Regions from separate parts of the Streptomyces sp. NPDC021622 genome, predicted to be linked through region 3. Evidence: riboswitches for the same ligand, from Rfam matches in the RefSeq annotation. Region 3 holds a riboswitch; each other region holds the start of a gene.
What was found. A riboswitch is a leader RNA that binds a small molecule or an ion and turns the genes downstream of it on or off. The one in region 3 is predicted to bind cobalamin.

Region 1 (3,198 bases), on a different contig from region 3:
ATGGAACGCATCTCATTCCTGTTCTCCCCGGACACCAAGCCCGCGGCCGAGAAGTGAGCCCCCCAAGACATGACGACGGCGCCGGTGACCGGTGCGAGCGCGGGGACCACCGCGGTTCACCAAGCCCCGCCGACCCCAAAGAGGGTGGCGGGGCCGGTACTTCGGGCTGCGTGCGCGTCAGGCGACGGCTGGTGTCGGCTGCTCGGCCTCGGTCTTGGCGTCGGCCGCCCGAGGGGCGAGGAGACGCTGTGCCAGGGCTCCGAAGAGGATGCCGAAGACCGCCCACAGCACGGCCTGGATCGCCAGTGAAGCGACTCGGAACTCCCACAACAGGGCTGCGGGGAACCCGGCCTTGACCGCGTCGTCGTTCGCGGGCAGGAACACGAACGCGACAGCGACCACGGCGATGAACCCCGCCCCGGCGGCAAGCGTCGCGTTCCAGTTGCCCAGACGCGGTGCCAGTCGCCGCCCGATGATGACGGCGGCGATGCCGAGCAGCACGCTGAGCAGGATCATCAGGAAGAACAGTGTGGTTCTCTTCGAGATGGTGTCCGGGTTGCCCACCGCGGGTGGGGTCGCCGGGTACTTCAGGAACGGCACGAGGTAGACGGTGGTGAAGGCGGCGGCGGCCGTGAGCGCGGCGGTCGCCCGTGGGCTGAACCGGCCGACGCGGCCCAGCGCGAAGGAGAACGCCAGGGACGCGATGCCGCCCAGAGCGACCCCGTACACCAGAACACCCGTGGCCAGACCGGCGGTCGACTGCACCGACCGGCTGACCGCTTCTTCCTCCTCGGCGGCTTCCTCCTCGTGCGCGGCGCCACCGTGCCCCGCGTGGGGCGCTTCCTGGGCGGCCTGGGCCTCCTCCACGGCGATCGAGCCGTCGACGGGCGGCTCACCGATCGCGTAGGCCACACCGAAGGCGAAGAGTCCGGCGATCAGGCCCGCGAGCATGCCACGGACCAGCAGATTTCTCACAGTTGAGGCGTGCACGTACTTGTCGCCTCTCAGTGGCACGGGAAGCCGAGCAGATGACGACCGTCGTGGACCCACTCGTGCACGTCGGTGCCGGCGAACACAGAGGTGACGCCCTGCTCGGCACCCACGAAGTACAGCGCGATCAGCGCCAGGAGCCCCACGAACAACGCCCAGGGCAGGACAGCCCGTACGGGCAGAGCAGCCGGTGCAGGAGCGGGAGTGGCGGAAACGGCAGCATTGACGACAGCATCGGCCATGATGAAACCTCCTTGGGGAACACGCGTCCCATACGGTGGTGCAGGACGACGGTCCACGGGTCTGACTCACCGCGGCGTCACCCTCGAAGGGTTCCGCTGCGGCTCACAGTGGCGCGACCGTGCCGGACTTGCACCGGACTTCCGTCTCGCCGTCGTCACGTTCTGTTGAATGTTCGCCGTGACCGTACCGCGTGCCGTACCTCCGGCCAAGGGCGTGAGTCCTGTATCACGCCGATACGCCCCCAACACGCCGACACGCCCCCGCAGATAGGGTTGCCGCGGGTCAACGGCCATGTGAAGGCCCTGCGGAGGAATCGATGACCGTACGTCTCACGCTGATATCTCCCGCGACGAGTGAAGCTCTGAAGGAGGTCCGCTTCGACGACGACAGTCCTCTCGACCCGGCGGGAATCGCACGCGCCGAGGCGGCCGCCGGCTCACTCCCCCCGGCCGTTGCCACCTACACCTCACCGTCCCCGCGCTGCCGCGGGACCGCCCACGCACTCGGCCTTGCCCCCGCCGAACCTCTCGCCGCCCTCGCTGCCTGCGACATGGGCCGCTGGCGAGGACGGACGCTGGACTCCGTGGCAGGCGCCGAAGCGGAAGCCGTCGCTCTCTGGCTGGACGATCCAACTGCCGCACCCCACGGCGGCGAATCACTGCGCGAGGTACGCCACCGCATCGCGGCCTGGCTCGATACGTTGGGCAGCCAGGCCGGGCACATCGTCGCCGTAGCCGAGCCGGACGCGATCCGTGCCGCCCTCGTCCACGCCCTGTCGGCACCCGACCAGGCATTCTGGCGACTGGACGTCCGCCCGCTCACCGCCACCCGGCTCAGCGGCCGCACCGGGCGATGGAACCTCCTCAGCGGTCACGCCCTGGCACCGTAGGGAAGTTCCGCCCCACTGGGCCGTGGTCAGATCACGACACCTGCCCACAGCTGTGGCGCGGAGCCTCACCGAAGATCCTCGCCACAGGAGAACCCCCGGAAGACAGGGCGAACGGACGCCCGACGGACTGGATGCGCCACCTGAAAACGCCACGTCGCGCCACCCCTTCCACCACGTAGAGATATCTACCAGCATGAACATGGCGAACCGGGCCAGAGCACCGGACGTCGGGATTTTTGCGGTCTGCCGAGGGGGTCAGATCTGGCACCACGACATCAGCCTCACGAAGGAGAGCCATGAGAAGTCACGCGCGACAAGCAGTTGAGTGGCTCGCCGCCGCCGCGACGGACCCCCGGGCATGCAAGCGGGCATGGCACGCAGAGAACGGGACCGCAGTACTGGCATCCGGACGGTTCTGGGATGTGCTGAGCGTGCCGGAGGAGCTGGGCCTTTTCACCCTCGACGTCCTGTTGCGCACCCCGCTGCAGGAACCCGGCCCCACACTTGCGGACTTCGCCGCGCACCGGGTGGGCTTCTTCCTGCCCCCGGATCCCGAAAGTCGCTGGGTCGGCTCCGGCATCCGTTACGCGGGCAAGGGCGCGTGGATTGCCGCACCGGCTCCCCATCGGGCAACCGGCTCTCTGCGATGGCTTGTCCCTCCCGACGGCTGCGGCACCCTGTTTGCCCCAACCGCCGTGGAACTGGCGCTCCATCAGGCCACCGGGATACTCGCCACCCTGCTCGAACCGGTCGCACCCCACGACCGCGGCCGTACGACCGCCGGCAGCGCGACCCGTCGCGGCCGTCGCTACCCGCGCGGAACCAGCGCACTGGACGGCAGCAGGTCGGAGTGACCGCCTACGTCGGTGCGGGGTGGGGTGACGAGGGCGGCCCACTGAGCATCGTCCCAGCCAGGCACCATCCGCCCCTTGGCCCACCACTCAGCCACCAAGGTGGAGTAGATCGGCGGGTTCATCCCGTACGCATCGGCGAGTTCGGCGTAGGGCGGATCGGCTGCCTCCTGGTCCAGGAGGCACCCGGTCGTGGTGGAAGTGCTGTCCATGCCGCTGCAACAT
Region 2 (3,198 bases), on a different contig from region 3:
GTTCTTCCCCAACGGCATCGGCTCCACGCTGATGACACTGCAGATCGTGATGTTCGCCTTCCTCGCCGTCGAGCTGGTCGGCGTCACCGCGGGCGAGTCCAAGGACCCCGAGAAGACCCTGCCCAAGGCGATCAACACCGTGCCGTGGCGCATCGCCGTCTTCTACGTCGGCGCGCTCATCATGATCCTCTCGGTCGTGCCGTGGACGTCCTTCAAGCCGGGCGTCTCGCCGTTCGTGAAGGCCTTCGAGGAGATGGGTCTGGGCGTCGGCGCCGCCATCGTCAACTTCGTCGTCCTGACGGCCGCGCTCTCCTCCTGCAACTCCGGCATGTACTCCACCGGCCGCATGCTGCGTGACCTGGCGCTCAACGGCCAGGGCCCGAAGTTCTTCACCAAGCTCACGAAGAACGGCCTGCCGCTGGTCGGCACCACCTTCTCCGCGGCCCTGATGCTGGTCGGCGTCTGGATCAACTACCAGTGGCCGGGCGAGGCGTTCAACTACGTCGTCTCCTTCGCCACCATCTCCGGCATGTGGGCCTGGATCATGATCCTGGTCTGCCAGATCAAGTACCGCCGCAAGGCCGACCGCGGCGAGCTGCCGCAGTCCACCTTCCGGGCTCCGGGCGCGCCGTACACGAGCTGGTTCGCCCTGCTCTTCATCGGCATGGTCATCGTGATGATGGGCGTCGACAAGGACGCGCGCATCTCGCTCTACGCGGCCCCGGTGTGGGCGCTCATCCTGGGCGTCGGCTACCTGGTCATGCAGAAGCGCAACGCGCAGCCGACGGGCGGCGGCGACGCCGAGCCGCAGGACGCGATCAAGTCCTGACTCCCGTCTGATCCCTGCTGATCCCAGCATGTGGGCCGATCCGTACCATCCCTCGGTACGGATCGGCCCCTCTGCTTATCCTGGCTCCCATGCTGACCCTGACCCAGGCCCTCCACGACCAGATCGTCGCGCACGCGCGCCAGGACCACCCCGACGAGGCGTGCGGCGTGGTCGCGGGTCCCGCGGGCACCGGCCGCCCCGAGCGCTTCATCCCGATGCTGAACGCGGCCCGCTCGCCCACGTTCTACGAGTTCGACTCGGGCGATCTGCTCAAGCTGTACCGCGAGATGGACGACCGCGACGAGGAGCCGGTGATCGTCTACCACTCGCACACGGCGACCGAGGCGTACCCCTCGCGCACCGACATCACGTACGCGAACGAGCCCGGCGCGCACTACGTCCTGGTCTCCACGGCGGACACCGACGGCGCGGGCGACTTCCAGTTCCGCTCCTACCGGATCGTCGACGGCGAGGTCACCGAGGAAGAGGTAAAGGTCGTCCAGGCATACTGAGCCTCACCTTTGAGGCGGCAGGACCCAGGAAGCCGGTGCGAATCCGGCACGGTCCCGCCACTGTGACCCCACCCTTCGCGGGTGGGGCAGTCAGGAACTGACCTGCCGCCTTCTCCCACGGATACAGGGGACGCGGAATCCCCTGGAGGAGGCACAGCCCAGCCATGTCCCGCCCCCTGCGCGCACTCATAGCCGCCGCCCTGCTCGCCCCGCTCGCCGCGTGCACGAGCTCCGCGGAGCCCGATTCCGCGCCGGGGGCGAAGGCCGCCGGGTTCCCGTACACCGTCACCAACTGCGGCGTGAAGACGACGTACGATGCGCCCCCGAAGCGCGCCGTGACGATGAACCAGCACACGACGGAAGTGATGCTGGAGCTCGGCCTTGCGGACCGCATGGCGGGCACCGCCTTCCTGGACGACAAGGTCCTTCCGTCGTACGAGAAGGCCTACGCGTCCGTCCCGGTCCTGGCCAAGGAGTACCCCTCCTACGAGAAGCTGCTCGCCGCCAACCCCGACTTCGTGTACGGCGGTTACCCCAGCGCCTTCCTCGCGGGCGAGGGCCGCAGCCGCGCGGCGCTCGCGAAGTCCGGCATCAGGACCCGCCTCGACGTGGAGGGCTGCGCGAAGCGCCCGGTGACCATGGAGGACGTCTTCCGGGAGGTCCGCGAGGTCGGCTCCACCTTCGGGGTACGGGCACGGGCGGACCGCTGGGTGAGCGGCGCCGAGCGCCAACTGGCCGAAACCGAGAAGCAGTTGAAGGACAGGAAGCCGCTCCCGGTCTTCGTGTACGACAGCGGCGACAAGACGGCCTTCACGGCGGGCGGCCGCGGCATCGGGAACGACATCATCAAGCGCGCGGGCGGCCGCAACGTCTTCGCCGACCTGGACAAGTCCTTCGGCGACGCGTCCTGGGAGTCGGTGGTGGACAGCAGCCCCGAGGTGATCCTGATCCTCGACTACGGCGGCACGACGGTCGCCCAGAAGAAGCGCCGCCTCCTGGAGGACCCGGTGCTCGCCGACGTCCCTGCCATCAAGAACAAGCGGTTCGCGGTGCTGCCGCTGTCGGATGTGGTGACGGGGGTAAGGGCCCCGGCGGCGGTAGGGAAGCTGGCATCGCAGCTGTGAAAATCTCAGCCCGTCCGGCGTTTGAGGACGAACTCGGCGAAGCCGGTGACTCTCCGGTCAGCACACGGCCGGCGAAGCCGGAACATTCGGGAAGGGGCGGGATCGGGGAAAGAAGGCCGCCCTACGCAGCCGTGATCGCCGGGCTCCTCGTGGCCCTCGCCGCAGCGGCAACCGCAGGCCTCGCCCTCGGCTCGGTCAAGATCCCCGTGACCGACGTCCTGGAGATCCTCACGGGCAGGGCGGAACCCTCCCCCTTCCGCACGATCGTGCTGGACGCCCGCCTCCCCAGGGTCCTGCTCGGCGCAGCCGTCGGCGCGGGCCTCGCCGTCATAGGCACGGTCCTCCAGGCCCTGGTCCGCAACCCCCTCGCGGACCCCTTCCTCCTGGGAGTCTCCTCCGGCGCGTCGGCCGGCGCGGTCGCCGCCATCGTCCTCGGCAGCGCCTTCGGCATCGGCGCGGGCCTGTCCATCACAGTCACCATCCCCGCCGCGTCCTTCGCGGGGGCACTCCTCTCCCTGCTCCTCGTCTACACCCTGGCCAGAAGCGCCGGCGGCGGCTTCGCCACCGGCCGGCTGATCCTGGCGGGCGTGGCCGTCTCGTACATCCTCTCCGCCCTGACCAGCCTGATCCTGGTCGTCGCGGACAGCACGGACCACCTGCAGGAGGTCCTGTACTGGACGCTCGGCGGCCTCGGCAGCGCCCGCTGGGGCATGCTGGCCCTGCCCGCCGGCGT
Region 3 (3,198 bases):
CGGCGGCGAGCGCGTCCACGTCCGTGAAGTTGGACATCAGCGGTACGGCACAGACGGCGACCCGCAGCACGTCATCGCCGACCGGGGGAGCGACGACGGACTCCCGCACGGCACCCCGCAGGGACACCCGAAGGCCGTCCTCCTCGTCGATGCCGAGGCCGTGCTGGAACGGCAGCACGCCGAACGTGCGCCGCCCGGTGAGTCCTTGCAGCATGTCGAGCCCGGGTTCGAGCAGCGACACATCACCCCGGAACTTGTTGACGAGGTACCCGGCGACCAGTTTCTGGTCCTCGGCGCCGAGCAGCGCGGTCGTGCCGAAGAAGGAGGCGAAGACGCCACCGCGGTCGATGTCGCCGACGACGACGACGGGGAAGCGGGCGGCCCGCGCGATCCCCATGTTCACGATGTCCGTACGCCGCAGATTGATCTCGGCGGGACTGCCCGCGCCTTCGCAGATCACGGCGTCATAGCTGCCCCGAAGTTCCTCAAGACATCCCACGACGGTGGAAAGCAACGCCTCCTGGCGCCCGCCGTGATAGCCACGCGCACTCATCTCGCCCACGGGCTTCCCCATGAGCACCACCTGACTGCTGCGGTCGCTGCCCGGCTTGAGCAGCACGGGATTCATCAACGCGCTCGGCTCGACCCGGGCGGCCTGCGCCTGCATGGCCTGCGCCCGCCCGATCTCGGCGCCTTCGCGCGTGACGAAGGAGTTGAGCGACATGTTCTGCGCCTTGAACGGCGCGACGGACACGCCCTTGCGGGCAAGCCACCGACAAATCCCGGCGGTGACAACACTCTTCCCGGCATCGGAGGTGGTCCCGGCAACAAGCAGCCCACCACTCATGAGCGTCCTCCCAGCTCGTGCTGCCCTTGCTGTGGGCAGGCGTTCCGCAGGGCGAGTGGGGTCTCCCCTGCTCGAGCGAAGCCGAGAGCTTGGGGAAGGGTGGGCACAGCCCCAGCCGCCGGTCCCCGCTTCCGACGGGCGGCAATGGCAACCCCCAGCGCCAGCAGACCAACCCGCCGAGACAGCCGCACAGCCCGCTCGATGTCAGCCACGGCAACGTCCCGCCCACCCCCGTTCAGAACGGGCCGATGCTCAACCCGCCCCCCGTACGAGAGCGTCCCCCCGAGCCGCACCCCCAACGCCCCCGCAAAGGCCGCCTCCACAGGCCCCGCATTGGGACTCGGATGCTTGGCGGCATCGTCACGCCAGGCCCGCAGCGCCCCGGAGGGCGAATCCCCCGCAGCAGCCGCAAGCAGGGCGGTAAGCCGAGCCCCCGGCCACCCCAGGACGTCATCGAGCCGAGCAGACGCCCACCCGTACCGGAGGTACCTCGCGGACTTGTGCCCCACCATCGCGTCCAACGTGTTCACGGCCCGAAACCCGACAAGCCCCGGAACGCCCGCCAACGCCCCCCACACCAGCGCCCCCACGACGGCGTCGGACGTGTTCTCGGCGACGGACTCGACGACGGCCCGCGCGATGCCATCGGCATCCAGCGCCTGCGGATCCCGCCCGCACAGATGCGGCAGCCGCTCCCGGGCCACCTCGATGTCCCCCGCGGCGAGCACCCCGCCGATGGCCCGCGCCTCACGCCCGAGCGAGGTCCCGCCGACCACGGCCCAGGTCGCCGCGGCGGTCAGCGCGACCGATCCGGCGCGCGAGTGACGACGTACAAAAGAAGAGGCAAGGGCGGCGGCACCCGCCGCCCCGCCGGCGCACACCACGGCATGCAGCGCACCCCACCCGCGGTGATCCCGCCACAGGACACGCTCGACGGCACCCGCCGCACGCCCGAACGCGGCGACCGGATGCCCGCGGCGAGGATCACCGAGAAGCAGGTCACCGAGGAGCCCGGCGGCGGCGCCGTACGCGAAGTCGCGATCGGCACACATGGGTTCAGCCGACCGTTACGGGAAGGGGAGCGACGGGCCCGGCCTGGACGGGCGGGGGCACAGGAACCGGCAACGGGCGGCCGCGCATGGCGATATGTCCTCACTCAGGGTGTCCGCGCCCTGGTTCGACGTGATCGGCGGGCGAGAGTTCCTGGCTCACGGGGAGTCGTCTCCCCGGTGACAGTGGCGGGACCGCGCCGGATTCGCACCGGCTTCCTCTTCTGCCGCCGTAATGGCTCCGGCAGTCCACCACGCCCGCGAACGCCCGTCAACTCGCCTTTGACCTGCGACGGGAGAGTGTGCCAAGGCCCACATACGAAGGTGGGGCGCAAGGCGCCGAAGCGTCCCGCACCCCACCTTGAACTCCGTCGTCGGGCGACGGACTCAGGCCGTCAGGCGACGATCAGATAGATCCCGTATGCCACCGCGGCCGTGCACAGCGCGAAGCACAGGTACGCGCCCGCGCGCGCCGCCACCGCGTTGCCGCCCGCGGCGGAAGTGGCGCCGGAGGTGGCCGCCTCGTGCTTGGAGAGGCCGACGATGCCGAGGGTGAACAGGCCCACCAGGGCCACCGTCACCGCGAGGCTGACTCCGAAGACGGAGCCGAGAGCTGCCCAGTCGATGTCCATGCTGATCTGTCCTTACACCGTGGCGCGGGCGGGATCCGCCACAGGGCCGGTCGGGGCCGGGATGGTGGCCTTGACGTGGTCGTCGTCGGCGGCCGTCGCGGCGGCGCCGGTGGGCGGCGGCGTGACGGCGGCGATCGCGGTGGTCACGACGCCCGCGGGCTCCGCGTCGGAGCCGCCGATCTCGTCGTCCGCGACGTTCGTGTGGTCGACGGCGTTGCGCCGCGAGAGCACCCAGATGACGGCCGAGCCGCCGACCAGGAGCGCCGCGGTCGCCGCGATGCCCCAGGGGCCCTGCTTGGTGAGGAACTCGGCGCCCGCGCCGACCAGGCCGGCGGCCGGGAGCGTCAGACCCCAGGCGACGAACATCCGGGTCGCCGTGGACCAGCGGACCACACCGCCCTTACGGCCCAGGCCCGCGCCCATCACGGCGCCGGAGCAGGACTGCGTGGTGGAGAGCGAGAAGCCGATGTTCGACGAGGCGAGGATGACCGTCGCGGCGCTGGTCTGGGCGGCGAAGCCCTGCTGCGGCTGGAGGTCGGTGAGGCCCTTGCCCATGGTGCGGATGATGCGCCAGCCGCCCAGGTAGGTGCCGAGCGCGATGGCCACACCGGCCGAGACGACGACCCACATCGGGGGGTTCGCGCCGGGGTTGAGGACGCCGCCGGTGACC

Region 1: linked by a shared signal. The riboswitch ahead of AB0G47_RS17130 (CbtB-domain containing protein) and the one ahead of AB0G47_RS04105 (cobalamin biosynthesis protein) in region 3 are both predicted to bind cobalamin.
Region 2: linked by a shared signal. The riboswitch ahead of AB0G47_RS09770 (ABC transporter substrate-binding protein) and the one ahead of AB0G47_RS04105 (cobalamin biosynthesis protein) in region 3 are both predicted to bind cobalamin.

The regions. Positions count from the first base shown of each region.
Region 1 is NZ_JBFACK010000007.1:363,273-366,470, forward strand. Features, by position in the region: gene AB0G47_RS17120 (SgcJ/EcaC family oxidoreductase) at 1-57, shown strand, start outside; gene AB0G47_RS17125 (CbtA family protein) at 178-990, opposite strand; gene AB0G47_RS17130 (CbtB-domain containing protein) at 1,005-1,232, opposite strand; cobalamin riboswitch at 1,272-1,414, opposite strand; gene AB0G47_RS17135 (histidine phosphatase family protein) at 1,550-2,122, shown strand; gene AB0G47_RS17140 (hypothetical protein) at 2,419-2,976, shown strand; gene AB0G47_RS17145 (hypothetical protein) at 2,931-3,185, opposite strand.
Region 2 is NZ_JBFACK010000003.1:510,176-513,373, reverse strand. Features, by position in the region: gene AB0G47_RS09780 (amino acid permease) at 1-829, shown strand, start outside; gene AB0G47_RS09775 (M67 family metallopeptidase) at 919-1,341, shown strand; cobalamin riboswitch at 1,314-1,462, shown strand; gene AB0G47_RS09770 (ABC transporter substrate-binding protein) at 1,506-2,465, shown strand; gene AB0G47_RS09765 (iron ABC transporter permease) at 2,600-3,198, shown strand, end outside.
Region 3 is NZ_JBFACK010000001.1:908,142-911,339, forward strand. Features, by position in the region: gene AB0G47_RS04100 (cobyric acid synthase) at 1-847, opposite strand, end outside; gene AB0G47_RS04105 (cobalamin biosynthesis protein) at 844-1,899, opposite strand; cobalamin riboswitch at 2,022-2,173, opposite strand; gene AB0G47_RS04110 (hypothetical protein) at 2,292-2,528, opposite strand; gene AB0G47_RS04115 (inorganic phosphate transporter) at 2,541-3,198, opposite strand, start outside.